Regions from separate parts of the Mesorhizobium sp. KACC 23794 genome, predicted to be linked through region 2. Evidence: predicted binding sites of a transcription regulator. Region 2 holds the regulator's gene; each other region holds the start of a gene.
What was found. Region 2 encodes LexA, which represses DNA repair genes until DNA is damaged. Its sites were predicted from a motif close to TGTTCNNNNTGTGTTCNG; they were not measured.
Positions count from the first base shown of each region.

Region 1: the regulator LexA is predicted to act here: its motif matches at 3,529-3,546, upstream of ACSBOB_RS23860 (cytoplasmic protein).
Region 3: the regulator LexA is predicted to act here: its motif matches at 3,009-3,026, upstream of ACSBOB_RS26900 (ImuA family protein).
Region 4: the regulator LexA is predicted to act here: its motif matches at 1,928-1,945, upstream of recA (recombinase RecA).

Region 1 covers NZ_CP197465.1:4,855,692-4,863,249, reverse strand. Annotated here, with positions in the region: gene ACSBOB_RS23875 (S9 family peptidase) at 1-1,507, opposite strand, end outside; gene ACSBOB_RS23870 (SH3 domain-containing protein) at 1,636-2,007, shown strand; gene ACSBOB_RS23865 (MucR family transcriptional regulator) at 2,597-3,022, shown strand; gene ACSBOB_RS23860 (cytoplasmic protein) at 3,039-3,395, opposite strand; gene ACSBOB_RS23855 (helix-turn-helix domain-containing protein) at 3,598-4,008, shown strand; gene ACSBOB_RS23850 (DUF6456 domain-containing protein) at 4,010-4,840, shown strand; gene ACSBOB_RS23845 (SufE family protein) at 4,872-5,291, opposite strand; gene ACSBOB_RS23840 (DUF5330 domain-containing protein) at 5,434-5,817, opposite strand; gene ACSBOB_RS23835 (sensor histidine kinase) at 6,304-7,558, shown strand, end outside.
Region 2 covers NZ_CP197465.1:3,710,527-3,718,084, forward strand. Annotated here, with positions in the region: gene gltA (citrate synthase) at 1-40, opposite strand, end outside; gene gltX (glutamate--tRNA ligase) at 221-1,645, opposite strand; gene ACSBOB_RS18105 (ComEC/Rec2 family competence protein) at 1,802-4,375, shown strand; gene lexA (transcriptional repressor LexA) at 4,369-5,079, opposite strand; gene ACSBOB_RS18115 (ABC transporter ATP-binding protein) at 5,271-6,059, opposite strand; gene ACSBOB_RS18120 (ABC transporter ATP-binding protein) at 6,056-6,892, opposite strand; gene nikC (nickel transporter permease) at 6,889-7,558, opposite strand, start outside.
Region 3 covers NZ_CP197465.1:5,505,548-5,513,105, forward strand. Annotated here, with positions in the region: gene ACSBOB_RS26890 (error-prone DNA polymerase) at 1-722, opposite strand, end outside; gene ACSBOB_RS26895 (Y-family DNA polymerase) at 719-2,242, opposite strand; gene ACSBOB_RS26900 (ImuA family protein) at 2,157-2,918, opposite strand; gene ACSBOB_RS26905 (hypothetical protein) at 3,063-3,590, shown strand; gene ACSBOB_RS26910 (hypothetical protein) at 3,601-4,347, shown strand; gene ACSBOB_RS26915 (hypothetical protein) at 4,383-4,973, shown strand; gene ACSBOB_RS26920 (hypothetical protein) at 4,986-5,210, shown strand; gene ACSBOB_RS26925 (SOS response-associated peptidase) at 5,259-6,032, shown strand; gene ACSBOB_RS26930 (hypothetical protein) at 6,221-6,484, shown strand; gene ACSBOB_RS26935 (hypothetical protein) at 6,606-6,770, shown strand; gene ACSBOB_RS26940 (hypothetical protein) at 6,767-7,033, shown strand; gene ACSBOB_RS26945 (DUF982 domain-containing protein) at 7,158-7,529, opposite strand.
Region 4 covers NZ_CP197465.1:3,868,729-3,876,286, forward strand. Annotated here, with positions in the region: gene alaS (alanine--tRNA ligase) at 1-520, opposite strand, end outside; gene recA (recombinase RecA) at 723-1,805, opposite strand; gene ACSBOB_RS18960 (hypothetical protein) at 1,979-2,497, opposite strand; gene tig (trigger factor) at 2,667-4,151, opposite strand; tRNA gene ACSBOB_RS18970 (tRNA-Leu) at 4,516-4,600, shown strand; gene ACSBOB_RS18975 (tetratricopeptide repeat protein) at 4,687-5,946, opposite strand; gene ACSBOB_RS18980 (hypothetical protein) at 6,114-6,341, opposite strand; gene ACSBOB_RS18985 (ATP-binding cassette domain-containing protein) at 6,660-7,505, opposite strand; gene ssuC (aliphatic sulfonate ABC transporter permease SsuC) at 7,518-7,558, opposite strand, start outside.

The DNA of each region.
Region 1 (7,558 bases), 1.1 Mb from region 2:
CGCCGCGGATATGGGCGATGGCGTAGACGAAGCCGCGATCGGCCAGCGACAGGCAGTTGGTGTTGAAGCCGGCGGGAATGGCGATGCCGTAGGCGCCGTAGCCGTAGAGCAGGCAGGGCGCCGTTCCGTCGATCGGCGTGTCGATGTGATGGATAAGCGAGATCGGCACCAGTTCGCCGTCATGCGAGGGGGCCATCAGCCGGCGCGTCACATAGTGGTCCGGGTCGTGGCCGGAAGGCACCTCCTGCGTTTTCAGCAGCGTGCGCTCGCGCGTGCGCATGTCGTAATCGAAGACCTGGCCAGGCGTGGTCATCGACGAATAGGAGAAGCGCATGATTTCGGTGTCGTATTCGTAGGAGCCGGACAGGCCGAGCGAATAGGCCTCCTCGTCGAACGAGATCATATGCTCGCTGCCATCGGCGCGATTGCGGATGACGATGCGCGGCAGGCTGTCCTTGCGCTCCAGCCGGACCATGAAGTCCTTGAAGCCGATGACGGAGAGGATGAGCCGGCCGGGCTCGTGTGCCACCAGTTCCGACCAGTTCTCGCGTCGGGGATCGGCGACGGGCGCCGTCATGATCTTGAAATCCTTCGCGCCGTCGGCATTGGTCAGCACGAAGAAGACGTCGCCGCCTTCCTCCAGGTCGTATTGCAGGCCGGCCTCGCGCGCCGCCACCAGCTTCGGTTCGGCAGCGGGATCCCTTGCGTCGATGATGCGGTATTCGGAGGTCTCATGGTCGTTGATGCCGATCATGATCCAGCGGTTGTCGCGTGTGCCGCCGACATTCATGAAGAAGCCGTGGTCGGCCTCCTCGAATACCAGGCGGTCATCGGCGGCGTCGGCGCCAAGTGTATGATAGTATATTTTAGACGGGCGATGGTTCGGATCGAGCCTGGTGTAGAAGAAGCCGGCATTGGCGGCGTCCCATACGCCGGATCCGGCGGTGTCGGCGATGGTGTCGGGCAGGTCGGCGCCGCTCGCCAGGTCCCGCGTCTTCAGCGTGAAGAATTCGGAGCCCTTGTCGTCGAAACTCCAGAGCAGGCGCTTGTGGTCGGACGTGTGCTCGATGCCGCCGAGGTGGAAATACGGCTTGCCTTCCGCTTCGTGATCACCGTCCAGGATGATCTCCTCGGTGCCGCCGTCGCGCGGCGTGCGGAAGAAACGCGGCTGCTCGCCGCCCATCTTGAAGGAGGAGCCGTAGGCGAAGGGGCCGTCCTTCATCGGCACGGATGAATCATCCTCCTTGATGCGGCCCTTCATCTCCTGGAACAAGGTTTTGCGCAAAACCTCGGTGTCGGCCATCAGCGACTGCTGGTAGGCGTTCTCGGCATCGAGATGACTGCGGATCGCGGGATCGAGCAGGGTGGGGTCGCGGAACACGTCCTGCCAGTTGTCGGCGCGCAGCCACGCGAATTCGTCGATGCGGGTGATGCCGTGGCGGGTGTCTCCGACCGGACGCTCCTCGGTTGCCGGGGGAGTCGTGTCGGGGAAGATGGTGCTTTTCATAGGCTCTCGCAGCAACGCGGTGAATGCCCGCTGAATGGCGCGCTCCGCCTGCGTTCAGGCAAGCGGCGGTAGCGTCCGGGGCGTTGGATGTCCAATATATAGGACGTTCCATATAGCGGAGGAGATCGATGTCGAACACCCTTGCAAAGATCATCGCGACGGCCGTCCTGGCGTCCATGCTGGCGCTCGGGGCCGGCGCGGCGGGCGCTGCGACCTTCGCTGCATGGAAGGTTTCGGGACTGAAGTTCGGCGATACGCTGAACGTGCGGAAGTATCCGTCGAACCGGTCGCAGAAGCAGGCGGCCTATCCGGACGGCGCGGTGCTGCAGATGACCGGGCGATGCACCGGCGGGGTGAACCTGCTGGATATTTCCGCGCAGCCCGGCTGGAAACAGCAAGCGGCAACACTTCGCCGCTGGTGCGAGGTCTGGCACGACCCGGCGCGTGACGGAAATTTCGTCACCGGCTGGGTTTATGGCAGATACATCACGCCATATTGATCGCAGCGGTCGCCCGGTTCTGCCCAATCCTGCCTGAACAGGAGTGTACTGACTTTAAAAGCCTCGCCCCGTGGCGCCGGAGTCTCGCTTCGTGGAAAGATGCGCGGCTTCAGGCGGATGGATCGAGGCGGGATGTCGGGATACCGCGAGGTTTGCGACCATGCTGCAACGGCGATACCCGGCAAAGATGATCCTGGAATGATGTTAACGGTAGCATCGTCAAACGATTGCTCAAAATTGTAGATCGCACAAATCCCACGAAAACGGTCAGAATCGGTCTGGTTAGACCAATGGCGTGACAAATGTTGGCCCAAGGGTGGCCAGTGACGCCGCGTCAAGTATCCACACAACAGTTGGTTGCGACTGGTCTCCGGGAAAATCACAGGAACAGTTTTGTCCGCAACATTGCGAACGACTGGTTCGACCAGCAATAAAACCCGCCTCTTGTATTGACTTGACTTGAGAACCGTCCCATTTAGTCGTGTCGATGCGACTCGTAACGTTCCCGTTCGTGTCAAGTCGAACGAAGCCCTGCATGGTTCAAGCAAAGACAGGGCGTTAGATCACTCTCTCTTGGGGCCAGAAGACCATGGATATCTCTGATACGACCACGAAAAACGGTGAAATGCTGATCGAGCTGACTGCGGATGTCGTGGCTGCTTACGTCAGCAACAATCCAGTACCTGTCGGCGAACTGCCCAACCTCATCTCGGACGTTCATGCGGCGCTGGGCCGCGTCGGCGGTCCGGTCGAGCAGCCGGTGGTGGAGAAGCAGAAGCCGGCGGTGAACCCGAAGCGTTCCGTGCATGACGACTTCATCATCTGTCTCGAAGACGGAAAGAAGTTCAAGTCGCTGAAGCGCCACCTGATGACCCACTACAGCCTGACGCCGGACCAGTATCGCGAGAAGTGGGCGCTCGACGCCACCTATCCCATGGTCGCGCCGAACTATGCCACCGCCCGTTCGCAACTGGCGAAGAAGATGGGCCTCGGCCGCAAGAAGAAGATCCGGTAGGATCAGCCGCGGGGCTTTACCCTGCTTCTGTTCGATGCTGACGGCGCCTTCTGGCGCCGTCTTTCGTTGTGTGCTTGCGCGGGTTTGAAACGGATCCGCCAAGTGATGCCTTGAGCCGGTCTCCGGCCTGCTTCAGCGCGATGTGGCGGTTGAGGTCGTAGCTCCAGTGGCCGGCGAGGCCCTTCAGCCGCTCGCGGTTGAGAAGCCGGTCGATGCGGGAGAGCGCCGCGCCGCGCGCCGCTCCATCCGACGCCAGCGCCGCCGATAGGTCGATGCCGCACAGGATCTGCAGCGCGACGAGTTGCGCCGCATGCAGCCGCGCGTCCTCCTTGGCCGCCAGAAAATCCCGGATTTCGCTGCCGATCGTGTTCATCGCCGTTCCCGTTGCCTGATGCCCAAGCCTAGGGGCGCAGCGGGCCGCGGGGATAAAACACGTCTCTAAAAAATGCGGATGCGCCTAAAAACGCAACGTTTTCAATGGGAGGAAATAAAAAGAAACCCTAGGTAGTTCCTGTTTTGTTCCCATTGCACATAGCTCCTGATATAAGAAGGAATTCCTATATCGGAGGGGTCCAGTGCAAGTCAGGTCAGCGTTGGCGACAAAGGCGGTGGAGGCGGAACCGCCGGTCCGCGCGGCCGCGGCTCCCGTCGCGGACGGCCTGCGCGGCGAGCGCATCATGGAAGTCTGCGAGGCGATGATCGATGTCTGCGCTGCGCTCTACGGCGTTTCCAGCAAGGAGCTTCGCAACACCGGCAAGTCCGGGACGAGCGTGACGCGCGTGCGGCAGATCGCCATGTACGTCACCCATGTGGCGCTGGGCATCAAGATGCAGGAGGTCGGGAGAGGGTTTTCCCGCGACCGCACCACGGTGCGCTACGCCTGCCAGGTAATCGAGGACATGCGCGACGATCTGGAGTTCGATCGCACGATGATAACCACGGAACAGGTGGCGCTGGCCGCATTCCGCAACCGGCTGGAGATATGAGATGAAGACGCGCGACGACATGGAGAAGGCGACGGCGCGGGTGCTCTCGCTGCTTGCCGGCGGGACTGCGACGGTCGAGCCGGCGGCCAACAAGGGCGCCGTCGTGCTGAAGAACGACAAGGGCGCTGTCTCGGTCGATGCCGTCGTGCTGCGGCGGCTGGCGAGCGGCGGATCGATCGTGCGGCGCGGCAACAGCGTGCAGGCGACCGAAGCCGGCCGCAAGGCGGGGTTGCGCGCCGGCGATCCGGAAACCGCATTCCAGCGCCAGCATCGCCAGATCGAGGTTTCACCAATATCGACGGAGGATGGCCAAGGTGCCGCGGCCGAGATCAACCTGGCGGAATCGCCGCTGGCGCAGATGATGCGGCTGAGACAGAAGAACGGCCACGCCTTCCTGTCGCGCGCCGAGTTCGAGGCGGGCGAGCGCCTGCGCAGCGACTATACGCGCGGGCGGATCATGCAGCGTCTCGGCGCCAACTGGGAGGCGCGCGAAAGCTCCGGGCGGCGCGGCGATACCAACGGTATCGCCGACCTGACCGACGCCGCGTTGGCGGCGCGGCAGCGCGTCGACCGGGCGCTGAGGGAGGTCGGGCCGGAACTCTCCGGCCTGCTGGTCGACATATGCTGCTTCCTCAAAGGGCTGGAGACCGTCGAACGCGAGCGCGCCTGGCCGGCGCGCTCCGCCAAGATGCTGCTGAAGACGGCGCTTGGCATGCTGGCGCGCCACTACCGGCCGGCTTCCAAGGCACGCGGACACGCGATGCTGCATTGGGGCGCGGAGGGGTATCGGCCGGATATGCGGCAGGAAGGGGCGGGTCTGCCCGGCGATTGACCCGTGGCGACTGGCGGAGCGCCGCGCGGACCTACGCCAGCGCCGCCTGTGCGTCCTGCTTGATGCGCTTGATCATGGCGCGCAGGCCATTGGCGCGCTGCGGCGTGAGGTGCTCGTCGAGGCCGAGCGAACGCATCAGCGCCTCGGCGTCGGTCGACACGATCTCGCTGGCGCGGTGGCCGGAAAACAGCGCGAGCATGATGGCCACCAGCCCGCGGACGATATGCGCGTCGGAATCGCCGAGGAAGGTGATGACCGGATCGGGGCCGCTGCCGCGGTCGGACACCAGCCATACCTGGCTGACGCAGCCCTGGACCTTGTGGGCGGCGTTACGCGACTCCTCGGGGAAAGGCGGCAGCGCCTCGCCGAGGTCTATGACGTAGCGATACTTGTCCTCCCACTCGTCAAGGAAGGCGAAGTCGTCGCGGATGGCCTGGATCGTGCTCATTATGGGCGGGATATAGGCGCGAAGCGCGGTCGCGTCACGGAAAAAGAACTGGCAGGAGGAGGGGCGGAGCGGCGACTTTCCACGCGAAACTCCGATGAATCCCAGCCGTTCGACCGTGGAGGCATCGACCCCGAATGGCAGGCTGTCAGGACTGCGGAGGTTTTGGGCTGGGTTTCGCAGGCTCGTCCGCGGTCGGCGGGGCTTTCGGCGCCAGTTCGGACGGCGGCTTGATCGTTCCCGTAAGAGTCGCCTTGTCGGTTTCGCCGAAATTCTCGTCGAGTACCTCATAGGCGATGCGGGCGGCCTCACGGGCGCGCACGCCGACCGTGTTCATCGCCGATTTGCCGACCTCGCAGACATCGGGCTTGCGCTCGCAGATGCCAGTCAGGTCGACGAAGGCTTCGCGTGCGGCGAGGAACGTCTCGATCGGCCCGACATGCTCCGCCTTCGGCTGTTCGCTGCCGAAGTCGAAGGGAATCACCAGCAGGACCAGCGAAAACCAGAATGCGATTCGCAGCAGGAAGCCCATCTCACCATCTCCGTGCGCCGGAAAGCCTTTCGACCAGTCCGGCTCAACCCGGACACAATGCCACAAGCCGTTGAAAAAGCACTTGTACCGGTAGCCGGCATTTTCGACTTGTTTGAAACCAATTCTAAACTTTCGAACGGCGAAGAAAACAGAAATCAATTGCAAATCGAGTCGTTAGCGTTTTGCCAACCATATAACAGTCTGAAAAGCCTTGGATTTTCCGATCGGTATGAAATGTGCCGGCGAAGTTGGCCCGGGCGGGTCTGAAGGGGTGCTCGAAACCCTCCGTTTACTATGGAGCGAAATCCCTGGCCCGTGCCGGACACAGGACGAAATTTCGCCGCGCACGCAGTCCATCCATGTCGGGCCTTTTATTCATTCCTTAAACGCTCGGTGCGAGGGTCGAATTCAATCAAGATCGATCCGCGAAGCGGACAATACGGAAGCGTTGAGTTGAATTTGTTCGCGACCAGATACGCCGGGTTGATGCGTGCCGTCGCAGCCGTGTGGGGCCGCCTGGTGCACCCGCGCGCCGCCGACGAAACGGAGCGCGCCGCACAGCGCCGCATGCTCGTCATGCTGCTTGCCTGCCCGTTCCTCGTGTCGGCGGCCGCCTGGACCTTGCTGCCGTCCGGCATCGGCGCCGATGCGACCTTTGGTTTCATCTGTGCCTCGTTTCTCGGGTGCGGGCTGGCGGCACTTGCCGTCACGGCGCGCAAGAATGTCGGCCCGGTGCTGGCTGCCGTGCTGGCGCTGACCACGCTGCAGATCGCCTTCCTGATCGCTGCGGCGGGCGGGCTGCAATCCCCGCTTGCCCTGCTTGCGGCGGCGCTGCCGATCGAGGCATGGCTGGCCTTCCGCACCGCACGGGCGCTCGCGTGGGGCGCGGGCGCCATGGCCGCCGCCCTCCTGATGCAGGCCGCCGGCTTCGGCGCCCTGTTTCCGGGCGCGGATGCGGCAGGCTGGCATTGGCTGCTGCCGCTGTCCTACGCCGTGCTGTTGCTGCCGAGGGCCGGCGGGCTTTTCGGCGCGGAGGCGAAGCGGTCGGCCGACACTGCTCAGGCGGAGGCCGAACCGGATCGCATTCCATTGAAGTTTGCCGCGAATGGCGACCTGCTCGACATCGACGCGGCGGCGCGCGACCTGCTCGGCATCGATCCCGATCTTCTGGTCGGCACGGGTTTCTTCCAGCGCGTGCATGTGGGCGACCGGGTCGGCTTCCTGTGCGCGCTGGCGGATCTGCGCGACGGCGCGGCGCGCCGCAAGGTCGAGCTGAAGCTCAGGCTGCCGGCCGCTCCCGACGAGGGGACCGCACCGGTGCACCGGGCGCTGGTCATCGACCTGTGGCGGGCCGGCGCGGAAATCATCGGAAGATTGCGCGACAATTCGGAAGTGGCCGACCTGCGCGCCGCACTGGCCGCTGCGAAGGAGACCAATGCCGGGCTGGAGGTGGCGAAGGGACGCTTCCTCGCTACCGTCAGCCACGAATTGCGGACGCCGCTGAATTCGATCATCGGCTTCTCCGACATGCTGCTCTGCGAGGTGCATGGCCCGCTGGCAAACCCGCGGCAGCGCGAGAACATTGAGATCGTGCGCGAGGCCGGCAACCATCTCCTGGCCGTCGTCAACTCCATCCTCGACGTGTCGAAGATCGAGGCCGGATCCTATTCCACCAATCCGGAGCCGTTCTCTTTCGGCGAGGCCGCGACCTTGTGCACCGCTATGGTCCGCCTGCAGGCGG
Region 2 (7,558 bases):
ATTTGCCGTTGAATTCCAGTCTCGCTGTGGATTCGCTCATACGGATACCCCTTTGCTGTGAACCCGGGATAGCGGCGAAGGAACGCCGCCAGACGGAAGAGAAGCCGAAAAGAGCATGACGTTCCTGCTCCCGGCCCGGTTCCGAGAATAGTCTGACTTGGCCGCAATGTTGCATCGCAACAGGACGGTTACAATGGCCGTTGATGAGAACGGCGACATGCTAATCGATTTGATCTCCAATACGTGCGAGGCTTTCCTCGCGGCCCAATACGGCCAAGACGTCGAACACGCCGGGCGAAGTGCTGCGCCCGGTCAGCGCCGCGCGCAGAGGCTGCGCGACGGCGCCGAGCTTGTGGCCGTGAGCGGTCGCGAAGTCGCGGATCGCGGCTTCCGTCGTCTGCGCCGTCCATTCGCCGCCGACATCCTTCAACGCCGCCAGTGCGCCCGCAAGCAGGGTCCGCGGGCGCTCGCCAAGCAGCGCTGCGGCCTTGTCGTCGATCGCCAGCGGCCGCGCCGCGAAGAGATAGGATGCGCTGTCGGCGAGTTCGGCCAGCGTCTTCGCGCGCTCCTTCAGCCCCGGCATCGCGGCTGCGAGCATCGACTTCTGGGCGTCTTTCAGACCGGCGGCCAGTGAGCCCGACGCCGAAAGATGGGGCAGCGTGTCGACAAGGATATCGGTGAGTTCGCCGGCGTCCATACGGCGCATGTAGATGCCGTTCAACGCCTCCAGCTTCTGGAAGTCGAAGCGCGCCGCGCCACGGTTGACATCCTCGATCTCGAACCAGCGGATCATGTCTTCCATCGCCATGACTTCGTCGTCGCCATGGCTCCAGCCGAGGCGGGCGAGGTAGTTCAGAAGTGCTGCCGGCAGATAACCCATCGACCGGTAGGCCTCGACGCCGAGCGCGCCGTGCCGCTTCGACAGTTTTGCTCCGTCGGCGCCATGAATCAGCGGGATATGCGCCATGACAGGTACTTCCCAGCCCATGGCATCGTAGATGACCTGCTGGCGCGCGGCATTGGTCAGGTGGTCGTCGCCACGGATGATGTGGGTGACGCCCATGTCGTGATCGTCGACGACGACGGCATGCATGTAGGTCGGGTTGCCGTCGGAGCGCAGGATGATGAAATCGTCGAGGTCCTTGTTGGGGAAGCGCACGTCGCCCTGCACGCGGTCGTGTACGATCGTCTCGCCTTGGCTCGGCGCCTTGATTCGAATGGCTCCCTTGACACCAGCCGGCGCCTCGGACGGGTCGCGGTCGCGCCAACTGCCGTCATAGCGGGGCGGGCGACCCTCGGAACGTGCCTTCTCGCGCATGGCGTCGAGTTCGGCGGGGGTCTCGTAGGCATGATACGCCTTGCCAATGCGCACCAAGTCCTCGGCCACCTCGCGGTGGCGCGGTGCGCGCTCGAACTGCGAAATCGGTTCGCCGTCCCACTTCAGGCCGAGCCATGCCAGACCGTCGAGGATCGCAGCCGTCGCCGCATCGGTCGAGCGTTCACGGTCGGTGTCCTCGATGCGAAGCAGCATCCGGCCGCCGGTATGCCTGGCATAGAGCCAGTTGAACAGCGCGGTGCGCGCGCCACCGATATGGAGATAGCCGGTAGGCGAGGGAGCGAAACGTGTGACGACGGGGCGGGACATCGAGATTTCCGAAGAGAGGCCCGCCCTGCGCGTTCGCGCTGACGGTGCATGGAAAATTGCTGGCGTTCATGTAGCATAGAAGGTCGGGCGCGCAAGGCCGCAGACGCGGCTTGGCGCAATGCGCCATGAAGCCCTGGCGCGGGCTGGATGAAGGCCATGTCGGAGGTGTCCGCGGGCGACCTGGACGAGCGGTTCCTGTTCCGGAAAACGGACATGGAGACCGCCGCCCACCTTGTCGCTTCGCCATCCCGCGAACTTGTCGTCATCCCCCGGCGCCAGACCCGGCTGGAACAATGGTGGCGCAGCGGAGCACACTTGCCGCCCGTGCCGGTCATGGCCTCCCGGGCGGCCGTTGCCTTGCGAAACGCGACCGCGCTGGAAGTGGAACGCGGCACGTTGTTCCTGCTGGTGCCGGTGTTTCTCGCAGCCGGCGCCTTCCTGTATTTCAGCCTTCCGGCCGAGCCGGCTTTCGTGACTCTTGCAACCGGCGTCCTGACTACCCTGGGCACGGCGGTGCTTCTGCGGCGCCATACGGCAGGGCAACTGGCGGCGCTGGCGGTCATGCTCACGCTCTGCGGCGCATTGCTAGCCAAGGGCGAAACCTGGCGGGCCGGCACCAGCATACTCGGCGGCGACATATCGACCCGTATCACCGGCCGTGTCGTCGCCATCGAGCCGCTTTCCAATGGCCGTGCCCGGTTGACCATCGACCTGATGTCGACCGAGCGCCCGAAACTGCGATATGCACCCGAACGTATCCGCGCCACCGCGCGCCACGCGCCGGCGGGCGTGGCGGCGGGGTCGATCATCAACGGCCTCGTCCGGCTGCGTCCGCCCTCCGGGCCGGTGCGTCCCGACAGCTACGATTTCTCGTTCGAGAGCTATTTCGACGGCATCGGCGCCAGCGGCTATTTCATGAAAGGCCCGGACATCGTCGCTGAACCCGGTACTGGTTTCTCCGCTTCGGTCGGCACCTTCATCGAGAATGCCCGCAACACAATCGCCGCGAGGATCCGGCAAAGGATCGGCGGGGCCGAAGGCGAGATTGCCGCCGCATTGGTGGTCGGCGTGCGCGCGGGCATTCCAAACGACGTCAGCGAGGCGCTGCGGCGCACCGGCCTCTATCACATCATCTCGATCTCCGGCCTGCATATGGCGCTGGTCGCCGGCGTGGTGATCGCGGCGCTGAGGGCGGGCTTCGCGCTTTTCCCCGGCGTTTCGTCGCGCCGGCCGGTCCGCAAATATGCGGCGTTGGCCGGCCTTGTCGCGATTGCCGCCTATCTTGCGATCTCCGGCGGCGAGGTCGCGGCGCAGCGCAGTTTCCTCATGCTGGCCGTCATGCTGATCGCGCTGGTGTTCGACCGGGCGGCGCTGACCATGCGCAACCTGGCCATCTCGGCCATCATCGTGCTGGCGATCACCCCGCACGAGGCGATCGGTCCAAGTTTCCAGATGTCCTTCGCGGCGACGGCCGCCCTTGTCGGCGCCTACGCATTCTGGACGCAACGGCGCACCGGGTCCGGACCTTTCCACCACCCGAAACGAGGATGGGTTTCGATCGCGGCGCGGCATGTCGGCGCGTTGGTCGTCGGGCTGCTCCTGACGTCGCTGGTCGCCGGCCTCGCCACGGCTGCCTTCGGCGCCTATCATTTCCAGCGGATCGCGCCGCTGAGCCTCGCCGCAAATCTCGCCGCGATGCCGATCGTGTCGCTGCTGGTCGTGCCTTTTGCAGTGCTTGCGGCAGTCGCCATGCCATTCGGCCTCGACGGGCCGTTCCTGGACGTGATGGGCAAGGGCATCACGGCGATGATCGTTGTGGCGGAATGGTTTTCGGCGCGTTCGCCGATCGACGCGGTTGGCCTGATATCGGGAAAGTCCGTGGTGCTGCTGACCATCGCGCTGATCGTGGCGACAGTGGCGACGACGTGGCTGCGGTTTCTCGCGCTGCCGTTCGCGCTTGCCGGCCTGCTGACGCTCGGCGCGACGCGCACCCCCGACGTGCTGATATCGGAGGACGGGCGGCTGGTGGGCTATCGCACCAGCGAGAGCCTGATGGCCGTCAACAGGCCACGGCCCAACGCCTTCACAGCCGAGAACTGGAAAAGAACGCTGCAGGCCTATGGAATTCACAAGCCGACCAGGGATGTCGGTCCCGATCCGCCAGCGCCTTCCGCAGGCGTCAAGACGGCGAAGGCCGTCTACAAGAAAAGCAATGCAGGCAGGGACGAGGGCAATGGCCCTTCGCCCGGTGGGTCCTTATCGTCAAGGCGGATAGCCTTGGTTCAAAACCCCTATGCCGGGAATCTAACCGTTGCGTCATTCGAGGATGCAACAGACGGGGGCGCGGACGATTCATCGAGCGCCTTCCTGTGCGACGACGTCACCTGCGTCGCATGGCATCCGTCAGGCATCGCCATCATCCACACATCCGATCCGGAAGAAGCGCGGATCGCCTGTTCTTTTGCCGGCGTCATAATCCTCGACAACGCGACCGTGCCGCTGAAATGTGCCAACCCTGCCGTTGCCGTGGTCACCAAACGCGACCTCGCCCGGCATGGCAGCGCGGCGGTCCACCTGCCGTCCAGCGACGGGCAACCCGGTGAAGTTCGTTTCGCCATCCGCTCGCCGGACCGCCCATGGCACAGACACAGAATATTCTCGCGCGAGGCTCGCGGGCTTCCGCCCTACCAAGGCAAGGCGCGCCCGCAGGCGCCGCCGGAAAATCAGTAGCGGCGGATCAGCCCGACCAGTTTTCCCTGAACGCGAACGCGGTCCGGACCGTAGATGCGGGTCTCATAGGCCGGGTTAGCAGCTTCGAGCGCGATCGAAGCGCCCTTCCTGCGAAAACGCTTCAGCGTTGCTTCCTGGTCGTCGACCAGCGCCACGACGATCTCGCCGGGCATGGCTGTATTGGCGTTGCGGATGATCACCGTATCGCCGTCGAGGATACCGGCTTCGATCATCGAATCGCCCCTGACCTCCAGCGCATAATGGTCGCCGCCGGACAGCATTTCCGGTGGAACCGATATGGAATGCGTCCGATGCTGGATCGCATCGATCGGCACGCCGGCCGCGATGCGGCCCATGACGGGGATCGATATCCCGGAACCCGAATCGTCATTGCCGGCGACGCGGGACGGTTCCGCCGGGCGCTTGCCAAGGCTGCCCTCGATCACGCTCGGCGAGAATTTTCTCGCCGCATTGAGGCCGGGCGCGATCGAGTCCGGCAACCGAAGCACTTCCAGCGCCCGCGCCCGGTTCGGCAGCCGGCGAATGAAGCCGCGTTCCTCCAGCGCCGTGATCAGCCGATGGATTCCGGATTTCGACGCCAGATCAAGGGCTTCTTTCATCTCGTCGAAGGAGGGAGGAATGCCGGACTCCTTCAATCTCTCGTGGATGAATAGCAAGAGTTCGTGTTGCTTGCGCGTCAGCATCTTGGCCCCGTCAAGAATCACACCAAAAACAAAACCAGAACAAAACACTATCTGTTCCAGTTGTGTTCCGCAACCGTTAAATATCGGGTTAAGACGGGGGCAACCATGATGCGGAAATCAAGAATCTGCGATGGCAAATCGCGTCCAGGTCTGAGGCAGGCTGACGCTGTCCGCGCGCATGGTGTTCGAGTTCAGGCCTCTTCCCACAGATATTGCAGCAACTCACGGTCGTAACCCGAACTGGCGCGGAAAAGCTGCCGCGTATAGGCATGCTCGAACCGTCCGGCGGCCAGGTCGGCGCTGGCCAAGGTCTCGAGAATGCGGCCGCGGTTCATCACCGCGACACGGTCGCACATGTAGGAAACTACAGCCAGATTATGGCTGACCATGATGGTGGTGAAGCCGCGTTCGCGCCGCAGGCGCCGCAAGAGGTTGAGCACTTCCGCCTGCACGGACACGTCGAGCGCCGAGGTCGGTTCATCCAGAAGAAGCACGCGCGGCTCCAAAATGATGGCGCGGGCGATCGCCACGCGCTGGCGCTGGCCGCCGGAAAGCTGGTGCGGGAAGCGGAAGCGGTGTTCCGGCTTCAGCCCGACATCGGCCAGCGCGCGCTCGACACGCTTTTCCACGTCGGGCAGCCCGTGGATGCGCGCCGGCTCGGACAGCACCTTGTCGACGGTATGGCGCGGGTGCAGCGAGCCATACGGGTCCTGGAATACCATCTGGATCAAGCGTCGTTGCGCATGGCTGCGTGTCGGCGCGACAACGGTGCCGCCGATGCGGATGGTCCCGGAGTAGTCGCCGATCAGCCCGGCGATCGCGTTGAGCACCGTCGATTTGCCCGAACCGGATTCGCCGACCAGACCGAACGCCTCGCCCTCCTCAATCGAAACCGACACCTCTCGGACCGCGCTGAGCCGGCGCGCGCCCTTGCCGAAGCTGATGCCGAGGTTTTCGATCGCGATCATCGGCGCGGTCATCTTGCCCAACTCGCATCGCGTTGCAGCACGGGCAGTTCCGGCCGGTCGTCGCCGAGCCGCGGCGAGGAGGCGAGCAGCCCCTTGGCATAGGGATGCTGGACCCGGTGGAGTTCACTCGCCTTGACGGTTTCGACGACCTTGCCGGCATACATGATCATCACGCGGTCGCAGAAGGCCGACACCATGCCGAGGTCGTGGCTGATCAGGATCAGGCTCATGCCGCGCTCGCGCACCAGGTCGTCGAGGATGGCGAGCACCTGCAACTGCACCGTCACGTCGAGCGCCGAGGTCGGCTCGTCGGCGATCAGCAGTTGCGGCTCGGGGATGAGCATCATCGCGATCATCACCCGCTGGCCCATGCCGCCGGAAAGCTGGTGTGGATAGAGGTGATAGACCGCCTCCGGATCGCGGATCTTGACCGCCTTCAGCGCCTCGATGCTTTTTGCGCGGGCAAGCGCCCGATCTTTTGCGACATGCAGCCGAAACGCCTCCTCGATCTGCTGGCCGACGGTCATCACCGGATTGAGCGAGAATTTGGGGTCCTGCAACACCATGGAGATGCGCTTGCCACGGATCTTCGGCATCTCCTTTGCCGGCACCTTGAGCAGGTCCAGACCCATGAAGGAAAGCCGGTCGGCGCTGACGCGGCCGGGCGGCGGCACGAGCCGCATGATCGAGCGGCCGGTCAGCGATTTACCGGAACCCGATTCGCCGACGATGCCCAGCCGCTCACGGCCGAGCGAAAAGCTGACGCCGCGAACCACGTCCACAAAACCCTGATAGGTCGGGAAGGTGACGCGCAAATTCTCGACGTCGAGGATCGCGCCGCTCATGAGCGTTTCGGGTCCAGCACGTCCCGCAGGCCGTCGCCCAGCAGGTTGAAGCCGAGGCTGACGACGAAGATGGCAATGCCCGGGATCGTCGCCACCCACCATTGGTCGAGCAGGTAGTCGCGGCCGGTGGAGATCATGGCGCCCCATTCCGGTGTGGGCGGCTGCGCGCCGAGGCCGAGAAAGCCGAGGCCGGCGGCGGTCAGGATGATGCCTGCCATATCGAGCGTCATGCGCACGATCACCGAGGCGGTGCAGAGCGGCACGATGTAATGCCAGATGATGCGGAAGCGGGATGCGCCTTGCAGGCGGGCAGCCTTGACGAAGTCGGCGTTGCGCACGGTGATCGTCTCGGCGCGTGCGATGCGGGCGTAGGGCGGCCAGGAGGTCAGGGCGATTGCGATGATGGCGCTCTCAAGCCCCGGTTTGATCGCCGCGACGAAGGCCAGCGCCAGGATCAGCCGTGGGAAGGCGAGAAAAATGTCGGTGATGCGCATCAGCACCACGTCGACCGCCCCGCCGATGTAGCCGGAGATCGTGCCGATCAGCAGGCCGATGGGCACGACGATCACCACCACCATGATGACGATGGTGAGCGTGATCCGTGCGCCCCAGGCGACGCGCGAGAGGATGTCGCGGCCAAGCTCGTCCGTGCCGAACCAGTGCTCG
Region 3 (7,558 bases), 1.8 Mb from region 2:
GTTCGGGCGGCCGCCTCGGGATAGCGGGCAAACAGCCGCGCCATCTCTGCTGGTGGCTTGAGATAACGGTCCGCATGGCGCTCACGGCGGAACCCGGCATTGTCGATCGTGCAGTTGTGGCGGATGCAGGTAACGACGTCCTGGAGCATGCGGCGTTCGGGGACATGGAACAGCACGTCGTTGGTGACCACCGTGGGCACTTTCGCCGAAGCGGCCAGGTCGGACAGGTCATGCAGCCGCAACTGATCGTTGGGCCGGCGGCGCAGAGTGAGCGCCATGTAGGCGCGATCCGCAAACACCTCTCGCAAACGCCGCAGCCAACGTGAACAATCGTCATCGGGCTGATCGGGCAGGAAGACTGCTATCAGCCCCTCCGCATAAGCGGCCAGATCATCCCAGGTGAGCACACACTTGGCCTTGCCGCCCCGCTTCTTGCCGAGCGAGAGGAGCCGGCAAAGCCGCGAATAGGCCACCCGCTCGGTGGGGTAGACGAGGATTGAAATAGCTTCGACGAGATCGACCCGGCAACCAACGATCAGCCTGACGCCAGTGGTCTTTGCCGCCTCATGTGCCCGGACGATGCCGGCAAGGCTGTTGCGATCGACGATGCCAAGCGCCGGCATATCCAACACCGCCGCCTGGGCAAACAGTTCCTCGCATGAGCTGGCGCCGCGCAGGAAGGAAAAATGCGATGTGCATTGCAGTTCGACATAACCGGTCATGCGAAGATGCCATGCAGGAACCAGCGATGCGAGCCGGTGGAAAGGTTCTCGCCATCGCCGGCGCGATAGATCCAGAAGCGCTCGCCGGCATCGTCCTCGACCTGGAAATAGTCCCGCACGGCGGCAAGTTCGGCGTCGCACTTCCACCACTCGCCAAACACACGCTCAGGGCCGTCGGCCCGCCTAACTCTGCGGCGGATACCGCGCCAGGTGAAGCTTGCGGGCGGATGATCCGGCAGCAGCGCAACGGCATCGATCGGCTCCGGCGCCGAGAGAAGGCGAGCCGGGCGCGGCCAGTGGTCGGGCCAGGCGTCGCCGGCAGCCGGCGCGGTGGCAGCGATGCGTTGCACAGAACGTTCGGGCACATCGCTGGCGACCGGCGAGAAACGATAGAGCTGATCGGTGCCGACGCGGTTACCCAGAGTGTCGATCAGGTCGGAGATGTCGGCTTCCGGTTGTTCGATCAGCGAGGAAAGCGTCTGTTTCGGCAACAATGGCTCTGCCCACGATGCTGCCAGCCGCATAAGCTCGATGCCGAAGCCGGGATCGATCTTCTCGATCTTGTCGCGCAGCAGCCTGCTCAGCCGCTTGGCATCCCGCACCGGCAATGCTGTGCTGACGCGAACGGCTTCGACGGTGTTGTCGACGCGATGCATCAGCAGATCGAGCCGCTTCGCGCCGAGCCCCTTGTCCTCCAGTTCGCTGCACAGGCTGGTCACCAGCTTGCCGATGTATTTTGCGATAGTCTCGGCGGCGGCAATCGGCTCGCCAAAGCTGCGCCGGACCTCGACCACTTCAGCCGGCCGGATAGGGTCGATAGGCTCGCTTAGAACGCACAAAGCCTGATCAAGCCTTCGGCCGAGTTCCGGCCCGAAGCGCAGTGTCAATGGCGCCCTTGGCTGCGCTATCAGATCGCCGACCCGTTCGAAGCCGAGCACACGCAGGCCGTCCACTACACCACTGGAGAGCCGCAGTGCTTGCAACGGCAAGTCCCTGACGATGTCCGCGCTTCCCGCGGTGGGCACAATAGTTGTGGCTCGCTTCACATATCGGGCAACAGCATGGGCAGCACCCCAGCTATCGGCGGCGGCGGCGCGTGCCGATATGCCGGCGCTACCAAGACGCGTCGTCAGGTCGACCAGCAACGGCCGCTCCCCGCCATGCAAATGATCGGCTCCAGTGATGTCGATCACCAGGCCGTCGGGAAGGTCGACAGCGACGATCGGCGAATATCGGCGCAAAGCCCATAGAGCCAGCCGCTCCAGGGCCGCGGCATCTTCGTCCGGCCTCGCATCCTGAACGATCAGTCCGGGAACCAGCGCCTGTGCCTTGGTCGCTGGCATGCCGACCCGCAATCCCGCCGACTGCGCATTTAGGTCGGCGGCGAGCACGACCCGCCTTTGGCCATCACGGCCAACCAGCACCAGCGGCCGGTCAGGCGGCAATGATGCGGCGTCCGATCTCCTTCTCAGACGATCGGTTGACCACTGTGGCAGGAACAGCGAGACGACCCTTGGCATCGCATGCCTCCACTTCGAAGTCCGCGCTTTCGCCCCCGCGACAGCGGATCAGTTCAAGTTGCCAGCGGGCGCGCCCGATACCTGGCACCGGCAATGGCCGGGACGGCATCACGGAGACCCGCCATCGTGTTGCCGATGCGGTCGGCTGGCCGAAATCGGTGGCGTCCGCCTGGCGACGCCAGCGGCGAATGGCGATGCCGATCCCGCCAGATGTCTCGGCAGCCAGTTGCAGGCGTCGCGAAGCCGTCATTGGCAACCGCGCAACCTCGGCAACCACGGCCCCAAGCCCGACATGCCGAAGCCCTTCCTCGAAACAGGCAAGCACAGACTTGTCGTCGCCGGCCTCGACGTAGATCACCCGGTCAGGAGCAAGGCCGGCCTGGGCAAGTGCCGGCGCGAACAAGTCCTGCCGCGAGACGCACCACAGCACCTTGCCAGCGGTCCGCGCAGCAATGCCAGCTGCAAACAGCGCCGCCGCTGCTCCGTCGACAGCACCATTCCCGCCGCCCGCGACTTCGTGCAGCGCGCCGAGCGCAAACCCGCCGCCGGGCAATCGGCTGTCAATCTCGCGGACACCGAATGGCAGCACGCTTCGCTCGTGATTCCTGCCACCCTCAAGGCTCCGAATGCGCTCCTGCAACGCGGAAACGACGGCGCGGTCGAGTTGGGCAGGCATGGAACTGGAGCTTTCGCGTCGTCGACTGTTGTCTTCATTCGTCGATTTAGGAACCCTTTCCTGCGCGAGTCAATCGCCTCTTGACTCTTTTGTTCCTATTTCGTTCACTATGGACATCCGGTCGAATTTTCCGTGAGTAAGACCATGGCAGCCTTGACCAAAGAAGTGAATTTGGCAAACGCCCGCGCCTGGGCCGCGGCCCATTCTCATGAGGACGTCGATCTTGAGGCCGCCCAGCACCTAACGATGGCCCTATCAGACGCGCTCTCGCAGGCGCAGCGTAACCCGGAAACGATGGTGACTTCGCTGAAAATGCTTGTCGGCAACTTCATCTGGAACATGGCCCCGACGCCAGAACTCGGCGCGAAGCTGCTGGACAATTTCGGCCGTGGTGTCGCACAGGAACTGACCAACCTCTACGGCAGTGAGGACCAATCGGAGTTCGATGCGGCCGTTCCCCAACTGATCGAGGACATGATCGACGAAGGCTATTTCGGCGGCGAGCGCCTAGAAGACGTTGTCGCTCAGATGCTGCTGCATCGCACCGATGACCAGCTTACTCTCAGCGAGCGCGAGCTTTACGAGGAGAAGATAATGCCCGTCCTGAAAGCGCGGTTCGAAAAGTCGAAAGACTGGAAGAAGGTCTACCGCCGGCTGAGAACAGCCGCTTAGAGGCACGGCCATGGGCGAAGTAATTCCCCTGATCCCCCGTGGGAAAGTGCCGCCTTGGGACCCGCGGGCGGCCGACAAGGCTGCGGCGATCGAAAAGCTGCGCGATATAGCGAAGCGCTCGCCGCGCCTTTGGACAGATCAGGATCAGCAAGACGTGTCGGATTGGACCGACATGGTAGCTGAGGGCGCGGATGAATATTGCATGGCGCACTACGTCTGCAAGATCGCTAACACGGCCGGCGACATCCAATTCGCTCAGATGAAAGGCGAGGCATCAGACAAGCTGCTATGGTCGTTGGCCGTCGCCGTCGAGGCGCTCATCAAAGCCACCGAGATGGAAGAACCTCACCTCGTGTTCACACTTTGCGACCTGGTCTCGAACGGGCTATTCGCGGCAGGCCGATTGGAAGACCCGATCGCGCAGAAGCTCGCCAACAGCGCCGCCGCCGGCTTGGAAGACGACGAGTTCAGACTATTCCAGGCTCACGATATTCTGGATGAGGATGAGTTGCACATTTACCGGGAGCGCATCAGGCCTATTCTGCAGATCGCCTACGACAACTGGCAATCGCTCCCAGAGGAATATCTAAGACGGCGGGCACCGGGATTTTACGAGCGTCGAGACAGCGATCAGCGTCAGCTTTTCGACATGAACTCCCAACCCAAGCCGTTGCCCGTCGAGGATCTCGGTCTGTTCGGAGACCTTCTGAAAATATCGCCCTCCCGGCCGTTCTGCTCGACGGCAGCCTGGGACTGAGGCCTTTAGCGTGAATTTGTAAGGAGTGCTCCATCATGCAACCAATCAAGATATCGATACCGCGCGCCACGCCAGAAGAGCTTCAGCGCGGCGTTGCAGCGGCGATGCAGGTGTTTCGAGATGCCAGAGTTAAACCTGCCGCGGCTGCCGAAGGCCGGTTCCGCCGGGAAGCCTGGGACATCGGAGGCTTTCGAAACCGCGATATCACCAATGCGCACCTGGCAGCCGCTGCTGTCTGGGACCGCGCGGACACGGCCGCTCTTGAAGCGGCCTGCGCGGGGTGGGACGAAGACTGCAAACCCCAATCTGCTGACCTCGAAATCATTGTCGATCCCGAGGCGCAATTGGCCGATCGACCGACGGCAGTCAATGCGCTCCGGAAAATCGCCGAGACGGATCCGCGAAAGTGGTCCACGGATGAGGATCGTCGCTTAAGCATCTATGCCGGGATCATAGCGGGCCAGATCGAAAATCCGTTCAGAGTTCGCGACCTGATCGATCCCGTAACCATCGCTTTCCACAGCGTGACGTCGGCACAACATCGTCGCCAATCACTGGAAGCTCCGCGGGAGCATCTTCACGACGTGATCGAGACCCTCATCGAAGCATCTGAGCTTCGACACTAAAGGCGCGGGGCTATGGCCAAGATCGAACGCCTGAACCGCCGGCAGGAAGACGCTCTGCAAGCTGCTGCCGATCGCTTCGTCGATGCCCACGACGGGGACATCATGAAGGCGCTGAAGGCAATGATGCTGCTCAACAAGGATTTGCAGGAGCAGGTTGATGCCTTGCAGCCGGCGCAGACTGTCGGGAGACCCAATGCTGCGCCACCGCTGGCGAGGCAGAAGCAGTTCACCTTCTAGCCCCGCCGTGCCATCCTGCCCTCACTGGAAGCCTACCGGGAAAGCCGCATGTGCAACCTCTACAACATCACGACGACGCAGCAGGCGATCATTGACCTGGTCCGCGTATGGCGCGATCTGTCCGGCAACCTTGAACAGTCGATCGATGTTTATCCCGACCGGTTCGGCCCCGTGGTGCGCAATGGCCTCAACGGCCAGCGCGAGCTGGTGAGGATGCGTTGGGGTATGCCGTCGTCATCACAGGCCCTTATGAAAGCCGCAGGCACACGCGCCGACAAACTGCGGAAGAAGGGCAAAGACATCGACAAAGCCGCATTTGCCGAATTGCTGAAAATGGAGCCTGACAAGGGCACGACGAACATCCGCAACACTACCAGCAAACATTGGTTGCGCTGGCTTGGCGTTCCGAACCGATGCGTCGTGCCGATTACGAGTTTCGCGGAACCCAATCCCGGCGGCAAAGTCGAAGGCGAGAACACCCCCTATGCCTGGTTCGCCGGAGACGACAGCAGGCCGTTGATGTTCTTCGCCGGCGCGTGGGTTCCCGGCTGGACCAGCGTCCGCAAGATCAAGGAAGGGCTGACCACCCTTGACCTCTACGGCTTCCTGACGATCGAGCCGAACGGTGTCGTCGGGCCCATCCATCAGAAGGCGATGCCGGTGATCCTGACGACGGAGGACGAGATCGAGACCTGGCTAACGGCCCCTTGGGAAGAGGCAAAGGCGCTACAACGTCCGCTGCCCGACCATATGCTGAAACAGGTTCCGCCGCCGCCGAAGTTGGACGACATGACGCCGCCGCTGCAACCGGCTCTTCTATGATGAACGTTGAACCGCCCATCGCCTTGCCAGAGCCTCCCTCGACGCCGGCCGGGCTGTTCATCCATTGGTGCGAACATCAAGGGTGCCCGGAATGGGGGTGCTTCGGCTACGAGACACGCTACGGCACCCTGTGGGTTTGCGGCGACCACCGCGACGAAGGCGAGCGCATGCGTCGCGGAGCCTGACAGATGCCCGAAACCCTACTCCCGCAAAGCAAGATGCCGAAGCTGGTTGTCGTGGCGGCGTTCGATCCAAACGAGGCCGGGGATTTGCAAGCGGTGTTCAGGCCGGCCGAGCAGCAGAGCGAAGAGCGGGCGATCCGCACGGCCAAGGCGCTTGCCTTGAAATATGTCGGCGTAATCGCCTGGTCCCGAGAGGCGAATCCGGCGCTTGGCGAATACGGCCTGCCGACAGTGCTGTTTCAGCACGGCAACGTGCCGGAGATGGAGTAATGTTGCATAGCGCAAAGGCTGCTGACATTCTGACGCGATGACAAGCCGCATCGCCCCACCGAAACGCCCGCAAGCATACCCAGACCGGGACATCGACTGCCAGCAGGCGATGGAAGACGAGATGCGGGCCGTGTTCGACCGCATGCAGCAGGCCGGCTGGAATTTCGGGGAGACCGAGCACGCGGCCAAGACGCTGCTGTGGGCGCAGCGGCGGGCACTGGAGGAGAACGCCATGCTTGAGGCGAACCTTGCCATCATGCGCGCCATGAGACGGGTTCGGAGATGAGCGACGACGATCTGCAGGGCCGCGTCACCGAGTTCTCGACGGAGCTGATCCGGGCTGCAAACGAAGTCGATAAGCTGTCGATGGACGAGTTGCGCCGCCTGCTTGAGCGGGCGCGGGCCACGGTCGAAGACCTGCTTCAACTCATAGAGGAAGACACTTTCCCCGCGATTGAGCTTGAAGTCGATCCGGCCAAAGCACTCTTGGGCGCGTCGGCAGCTATCCAACAACTGCGGCGGCGGCTCGCAGAGCGCAAAGCATCGTGACGATGGTCTCCGGCTGGGACAAGAACCCACCTGAAAATGAGCCGCGCGCCAAGCCCTGGGAGCGAGTGCTACTCACTGCCGCCGTTGTGGCCTTGATAGTCGTCGTGGCAGGGTGGATTTTCGTCTAGTCGAACAGGATGTCAGCTTCCTTCTCGGTCCCAGAGGACGCTTTGCAAGCCTTCTCCAACAGCATCTGGTCGTGCGCGCAATCCATGGCGCTGGGGACCGCCTGGCGGGCCGCACGGTGCTTGGCGCAACCCTTGCCCGGCCATCGGTTGAATAGGATTTCAGCGGATTGGAGATTGTTGTTGACGTGGGGCACCGTCACACCGTGACCGAGCACGACGGGGATCCACATTGCGCAGTCGCCAATCAGGAAGGCGGCGGCATGGGCGCAGGCGATTTCTTCCGGCGGGAGCAGTAGCCCGGCCGACTTCACGTATTGAAGCAACGGAACGGTCAGGTAGCCGGCCGCCTGCGCGTCGCAGATCGGCAAGGCCACCATCTCCAGGAAACGTGAAGCGT
Region 4 (7,558 bases), 160 kb from region 2:
CCGAGCACGGGCCGCACGGGCCGGTGTCGCCCATCGCCCAGAAATTGTCCGATGTCGGGATGCGGATGATGCGATCGTCGGAGAAACCGGCGATCTTCTTCCACAGATCGGCCGCCTGGTCGTCCGTGTGATAGACGGTGACCAGCAGCTTGTCCTTCGGCAGGCCGAAATCCCGGGTGATCAGGTTCCAGGCAAGCTCGATGGCGCGTTCCTTGAAGTAGTCGCCGAAGGAAAAATTGCCGAGCATCTCGAAGAAGGTGAGATGGCGGGCGGTGTAGCCGACATTGTCGAGGTCGTTGTGCTTGCCGCCGGCGCGCACGCTTTTCTGCGAGGTGGTGGCGCGGACGTAAGGACGCTTCTCCAGGCCGGTGAAGACGTTCTTGAATTGAACCATGCCGGCATTGGTGAACATCAATGTCGGGTCGTTGCGCGGCACCAGGGGGCTGGAGGCGACGACCTCGTGACCGTTCTTCCTGAAATAGTCGAGGAAGGTCGACCGGATCTCGTTGACGCCACTCATGTCACTGCCTTCTGAAGTCCCGCGCGGCGGGGAATTGGACATGGCCTTTTAGCGGCAGCGCCAAAGCCTGTCCACAACACCGCGCGGCCTGAAAAAGCGTGGAAAGCCTTGCGCCAAAACGGATATCGAAGGCGAGCCTCAAAAACGAAACCGCCGGCAATTTTTGCCGGCGGCGCTCCATCATCCACGAACAGGTGGCGGCTCACATCTCGGCGGCGTCGTCCATATCTCCATCCCGACCGCTCTCCAGCAGCTTCTCGGAAATCAGGCCCGCATTCTGGCGAATCACTGTCTCGATCTCGCGCGCCGTATCCGGATTGTCGCGCAGGAAGATCTTCGCGTTCTCGCGGCCCTGGCCGAGGCGCTGCGAATTGTAGGAGAACCAGGCGCCCGACTTCTCGACGACGCCGGCCTTGACGCCGAGATCGACAAGCTCGCCGGTCTTGGACACGCCCTCGCCATACATGATGTCGAACTCGACCTGCTTGAAGGGCGGCGCCAGCTTGTTCTTCACAACCTTGACGCGGGTCTGGTTGCCGACGACCTCGTCGCGATCCTTGACCGCGCCGATGCGGCGGATGTCGAGGCGCACCGAGGCATAGAACTTCAGCGCATTGCCGCCGGTCGTCGTCTCGGGCGAACCGAACATCACGCCGATCTTCATGCGGATCTGGTTGATGAAGATCACCATCGTGTTCGAACGCGAGATGGTGGCGGTCAGCTTGCGCAGCGCCTGGCTCATCAGCCGCGCCTGCGCGCCGGGCAACGCGTCGCCCATCTCGCCCTCGATTTCGGCGCGGGGCGTGAGCGCGGCAACCGAATCGACCACCAGCACATCGATCGCCCCGGAACGCACCAGCGTGTCGCAGATCTCCAGCGCCTGCTCGCCGGTGTCCGGCTGCGAGATCAGAAGGTTCTCCAGGTCGACGCCGAGCTTGCGCGCATAGACCGGGTCGAGCGCGTGCTCCGCATCGACGAAGGCGCAGATGCCGCCCTTCTTCTGGGCTTCAGCAACAGTGTGCAGCGCCATCGTCGTCTTGCCGGAGCTTTCCGGGCCATAGATCTCGATGACACGTCCGCGCGGCAGCCCGCCGACGCCGAGCGCGATGTCGAGCCCGAGCGAGCCGGTCGAGATCGTGCCGATCTCGACGACCTTCTCGTTGGCGCCGAGACGCATGATCGAGCCCTTGCCGAATGCCCGCTCGATCTGCGACAGCGCCGCATCCAGAGCCTTTGTCTTGTCCACAGATCTGTCCTCAACAAGCCGCAATGTGTTCTGCGCCATGATACATACCCCTTGGTCGTCTATGAAGGCCGGCTGGTCCGATATCCCGGATTGTTTGTACCTCTTTTGTTCTATTTTGGCAAGAGGGGGCAACCCATTGTTTTTACGATTCTTTCCAAAAATGTTCGAATTCTGTTCCGCCTCACCCGGGCGGATGTGCGCGCCGATTCCGCCTAGGGAACCTCGGTGCCGCAGGCCTGGGCAAGCTGCGCCAGCGTCTCCCTGATTCCGGCGAGATCGAACACCGCCTCGCCGCTGCCTGAGAACACGCCGAAGCGCCAGGTCAGATGCAGGCGCCGCGCGCGCGACAGCCTGGCGACCTGCTCGTCGCCGTCTGTCTGCAGCGCTCGGCTCTTCTGCGCCAGCGCCCACTGCTCCTTGAAGGCGCCGCCATTGTCGAGGCGGATCGAGACGCCGACCCCCCCGTCGCCGGCGATCGTCTGGCGCACCACCACCGCCTGCCGCCAAACCGGAAAGCGCCGCGTCTCGCAGGACACCACCAGGGCCGGATGATAGTCGATCGTGCGCGTGCCGGCGGTCAGCGTGTTGAGGCTGTAGAGCGTCGCGGTCGCAGCGTCCCGCCCCGCGGATACCTTCCAGCGCCCGGCCTGCTGGGCGTTGGCCATGCCCGCGTAGACGAGGGCCGCCAGGACGGTGGCCGCCGCGATGCCTGAAGAGTGCTTTCGTTTCATGGAATCGCGCAGCCCGCCCCCGACAAATCCGCGGGCAAGTTTTCGGCGGGAAGCCACGCCAACGCAAGAGCCGCCGTGTCTCAAATTCCGGACGGCCGCTTTCCGCTCGCTTTACGACCAAGAAAAAAGCCGCCCGAAGGCGGCTTCCATCTCGTGGCGAAGGAAAAATCTATTCCGCGTCGGCGTCCTTGGCGGCCTTCTTCTTGGCCGGAGCCTTCTTCTTCGGCTCATCCGCCTCGGCATCGCCGGCGGCTTCCGCCTTCTTCGCCGCCGCCTTCCTGGCCTTGCCGGTCGGCTTGGCCGCCGTCTCGGCGTCCTCGTCCTCGGCCATCAGCTCTTCCTTGCTGACCTTCTGGTCGGTCACCGAAATCTGGCCGAGCAGGTGGTCGACCACCTTCTCCTCGAAGATCGGCGCGCGCAAGGTCGTCAGCGCCGCGGCGTTGTTGCGGTAATAGTCGAAGATGCCCTGCTGCTGATCGCCGGGGAAGCGGCGGACGAACTCGAACAGCGCGCGCTGCAGTTCCTCGTCGGAGACCTGCACGGCAGCCTTCTCGCCGATCTCGGCCAGCACGAGGCCGAGCCGTACGCGGCGTTCGGCGAGCTTCATATAATCGGCGCGGGCGGCTTCCTCGGTGGTCTCCTCGTCGGCGAACGTCCGGCCGGCGGCTTCGAGGTCGCGGTTGACCTGCGTCCAGATGTTGTTGAACTCGGCCTCGACCAGTTTCGACGGCGCCTCGAAAGAATAGGAGGCGTCGAGCTGGTCGAGCAACTGGCGCTTCACCTTCTGGCGGGTCATCGAGCCGAACTGGTTCTCGATCTGGCCCTTCACGATCTCGCGCAGGCGCTCAAGCGATTCGAGCCCGAGGCTTTTCGCGGTCTCGTCGTTTACTTCAAGCGCACCGGGTGCCGCGACTTCCTTGACGGTGACGTCGAAGGTCGCTTCCTTGCCGGCGAGGTTCGCGGCCTGGTAGTTCTCGGGGAAGGTCACGGTGACCTGCTTCTCGTCGCCAGCCTTGGCGCCGACCAGTTGGTCCTCGAAGCCGGGGATGAACTCCTTGGAGCCGAGCACCAGCGGCTGGCCGTTGCCGGCGCCGCCCGCAAATGCCTCGCCGTCGATCTTGCCGACATAGTCGATGGTGACGCGATCGCCCTCGGCGGCCGCGCCGTCCTTGGTCTCGTAGCTGCGCGCCGATTCGGCGACACGCTTGACCTGCTCGTCGATCTCGTCCTCCGGCACGTCGTAGACCGGGCGGGTCACCGCGATGCCGGTGAAATCCTGGATGTCGAAGGCCGGGATGATCTCGTAGGCCAGCTTGAACTCGAAGTCGGCGCCGCCGGACAGGATCTTCTCGGCTTCCTTCTCGTCCTCGGTCATGGTGACCTCGGGCTGCATGGCGGCCTTCTCGCCGCGCTCGGCGACGATGCTGCGCGGCGTGTCGGACAGGATCTCGTTGACGACCTCGGCCATGAACGACTTGCCGTACATCTTGCGCAGATGCTGGAGCGGCACCTTGCCGGGGCGGAAACCGTTGATGCGCGCCTTGCCGCGCGCCGTCTCCAGCCGCGCGACCAGCTTCGATTCCATGTCGCCGGCGGGCACCTTGACGGTGATCTCGCGCTTCAGGCCGGAATTCAGTGTCTCGGTAACCTGCATCATAAAACCTTTGTCATCTCGAAAGGGTAGAGCGGCTTCAGCCGTTCGTATCCCTGATCCTTGCATGCCGCGCGGCAATCTGGCGTGTGGAGAAACGATATCCCGGTTCCTTGCGGAATCCAGGAAGAGATGCTCTCACCTGCGCTCCAGAAATAGCGGTAAGCTCTTGTTCTTCCTGCGCCTTACCGCGTTTATCCGAAGCGGACCGTCACATCCCGTCACTTTTGTGACGCCTTTTGTCACAGGAGTGTGGCTTTTTCAACTCTCTTCGCGAGTTTCGCACGATGGTGCGGCGCTGACGGCGCGGAAAGGTTGGGGACGGCATCGTTGACAGAACGTGCGTGCCATGGGAATTGCAGTCTGCGCGGATGTGGCGGAACTGGTAGACGCCCTGGATTTAGGTTCCAGTGCCGAAAGGCGTGGGGGTTCGAGTCCCTTCATCCGCACCACTATCCAGCGCGCGCCGATATCTCCGGATCGATGCCTTGAAGCTCCCTTCCGGCTCACGGCACAGCCCGGATTCGCCGCAGTCTCCTCACGCGACCAGCGGCAGGCCGATCTGGGTGACCCTCTTGAGGAACTGCGGTGTGGTGCGCACCTGCCTGAATGCCGGGTCGATGATGAAATCGAAGACGTCGCCTTCGTAGCGCTCGAGCGCCAGCTGCAGGTGCGCGGCGGCGCCGGAGGCGTCGTTGTTGAGGGCGAAGAGATGCGCGAGGCTATAGGCGGGCACTTCGCCGGTCTCGGCATGCCGTCTCGCCGCCGACAGCATGGCTTCCGCCATCCCGGTCCTGGCGCCAGCGGACAATCCCTTGCGTCCGGCCTCAATGATCTCTCGCGCCGCCTTGCTCGGATGCAGGCTTTCCAGCCGGCCCAAAAACTCCAGATAGCGCGCGCCGTCGCCTCGGGCGAGGCAGAGATAGGCAAGGCCCTTGTAGGCCATCTGGTAGTCCGGCTCGTTCGACGCCAGTTTCAGCAGCATCTGCTCGGACGTGTCCATCTGGCCGAGCGCGAACAGGATGTAGGCCTTGGCCGATATGATCGAGCGCGACTGCGGGTCGAGGTGCTGGGCCTGGTCGATCTCGGCAAGCGCCTCGCGCGGATATCCGGCGAAGAGCAGGGCCTCGGCAAACCAGTGGCGCGTCAGCGCCGAATTCGGGTTGAGGCGGCGCGCATGTTCGAAGCGCCGCAGGGCGCGGTCATATTGCAGCAGCCAGAAGAACTCGATGTTGGCCAGGGCGGTCTGGGCCTGGTCGAGCGCCGGATCGAGCGCGATCGCCCGCTCCACCGCATCCAATGCGCGGATATAACCCAGCTTCTGCGTGGTCGCGCCATATTCTCCGGCCAGCTTGTGAGCGACAGCCAATGCGGTATGCGCCTGCGCGTAGTCCGGGTCGAGGCCAACGGCCTTTTCCAGAACGGCGACCGCCTCGGTCAGGCTTGCCCGTGTCCGCTTCTGCCAGAGATAGGTTCCTTCGAGATAAAGGTCCCGTGCGGCCATGGAGGGTTCGTGGACCTCGCCGGACGGCCGCGCGCCGTTCAGGCCAGAATGCACGCGCGGCAAAACCCTGACGTCGAGTCCCGGCTGCGTTCCGCGCATGTTGAGCCAGGCAGCCAGCGCATGGCGGTCGGCGAAGACGGTCCCCTTCGTGCCGGGCATCCGCTGCACCGGCATGCCGCGCAGCTTTTCCCAGCGCTTGACCGTGCGTTCGTCCTTGCCGAAGAACGCGGCAATGTCCTTCCAGCCATTCAGCAGCTGGTATTCGCCGCCCGAACCCGTATGGCCCGGCGACATCCGAGATGTCCTGTTCTGCCCCATCGTCTCCCGAACTGCTTGCCCCAAGGCGCCGGGTCGCCTGTGGTTTGAGGCTAACGTTTTGCGTCACGCAAAGAAAGGTGCGATCACATTGATTTGACGGGCAGACGTAGGACAGTAGCGTCAGATCATTGTGTTGACGGTGGTCATGGCCAAACGCCGTGTTCCCGACAGCGCTTGGTGATCGTATAGTAGTTGTCCGGGCTGCCGAGATCTGACAATTTGAAACGAGGTGGCTTGTCGCGCGAAATTGCCAAGAAGCCAATGAAGGGCGCGGTCCCAACATAGCCGCCAAACCCATTCTTGGCGTTAATAGTGCCACACACGACGTGGTTCAGGTCGAAGCTGCCTCCCTCGCCGGTGACTTCGTGCACGGCGTCGATCTCCCCGAATATAGCGCTCGTAGGGTCCCTCAGCACAGCAGTTACACCGGCTTTGACAGCATCCACCTCACTCTCGGTTAGCGCACGCCGCTCCTGCGCGACCGCAACATAGCTGATAACCGACAAAGTGGCTAATACAGCAATGAGTCGCACAGCGCGCGCCTGCGCAAGCATTCCCCGCAACATTGACAGGCAGTTACACTCCGCAAAGCTGGCAATGCAGTTTGCCGTACCCTTGCCTGAAGCGCAACGGCGCCCCCAATTTATTTAACGCTACAGGTCGAGTTAGCCTCCAGCTATGCGAAAACCTCAACCCAGATGGCCGCCACCGGCCGCCGCGGCTGCATCGCCCCGTCCGTCATTGCCGAAAAGCTGGTCGAAGATGCGGCCTTCGAGCCTCGCCAGTTCCGGTGAGCCGTGGCGGCGCGGACGCGGCACGGCCACGTCGAGGTCGAGCGCGATGCGGCCATGGTCGATCACCACGACGCGGTCGGCCATCGCCACGGCCTCGGCAACGTCGTGGGTGACCAGCACGGCGGTGAATTTCTGCTTTAGCCAGATACGCTCCAGCAATTGCTGCATCTCGATGCGGGTCAGCGCGTCGAGCGCGCCGAGCGGTTCGTCCAGCGCCAGGATCTTTGGCTGCCCAACCAGCGCGCGGGCCAGCGCCACGCGCTGCCGCTGGCCGCCCGACAATACCGAAGGCCACTCGCCGGCGCGGTCCGCGAGGCCCACCTCGCCCAGGATCTCCAGCGCCCTGCCCCGCGCTTCCAAGCCCTTGGCGATGCCGGTGAGGCCGACCGCGACATTATCGGCGACGCGCGCCCAGGGCAGCAGCCGTGGCTCCTGGAACATGATGCGCGTATGGCCAAAGTCGGTCTTACCGCCGCCATGGTCGAGCGTGCCGGAGGTGGCCTTGTCGAGACCGGCCAGCAGCCGCAGCAAGGTCGACTTGCCGCAGCCGCTCTTGCCGATGATCGCCAGGAACTGCCCGGCCTTCACTTCGAGGTCGATGCCGTCGAGCACGACCTTGTCGCCGAACTTTTTCCCGACATTGCGGAATGAGAACGCGGTGGGCGGAGCCGGCGAAGGCACGAGCCGCGCCACCGGGGCTGCCTCAAAGGCTTTTCGGGCGGCGATGGTGGCAGCGGTCATGCGAAAAAATCCTCATGCGGTCTGGAAGGCCGGATGCCATTGCAGCGAAAGCC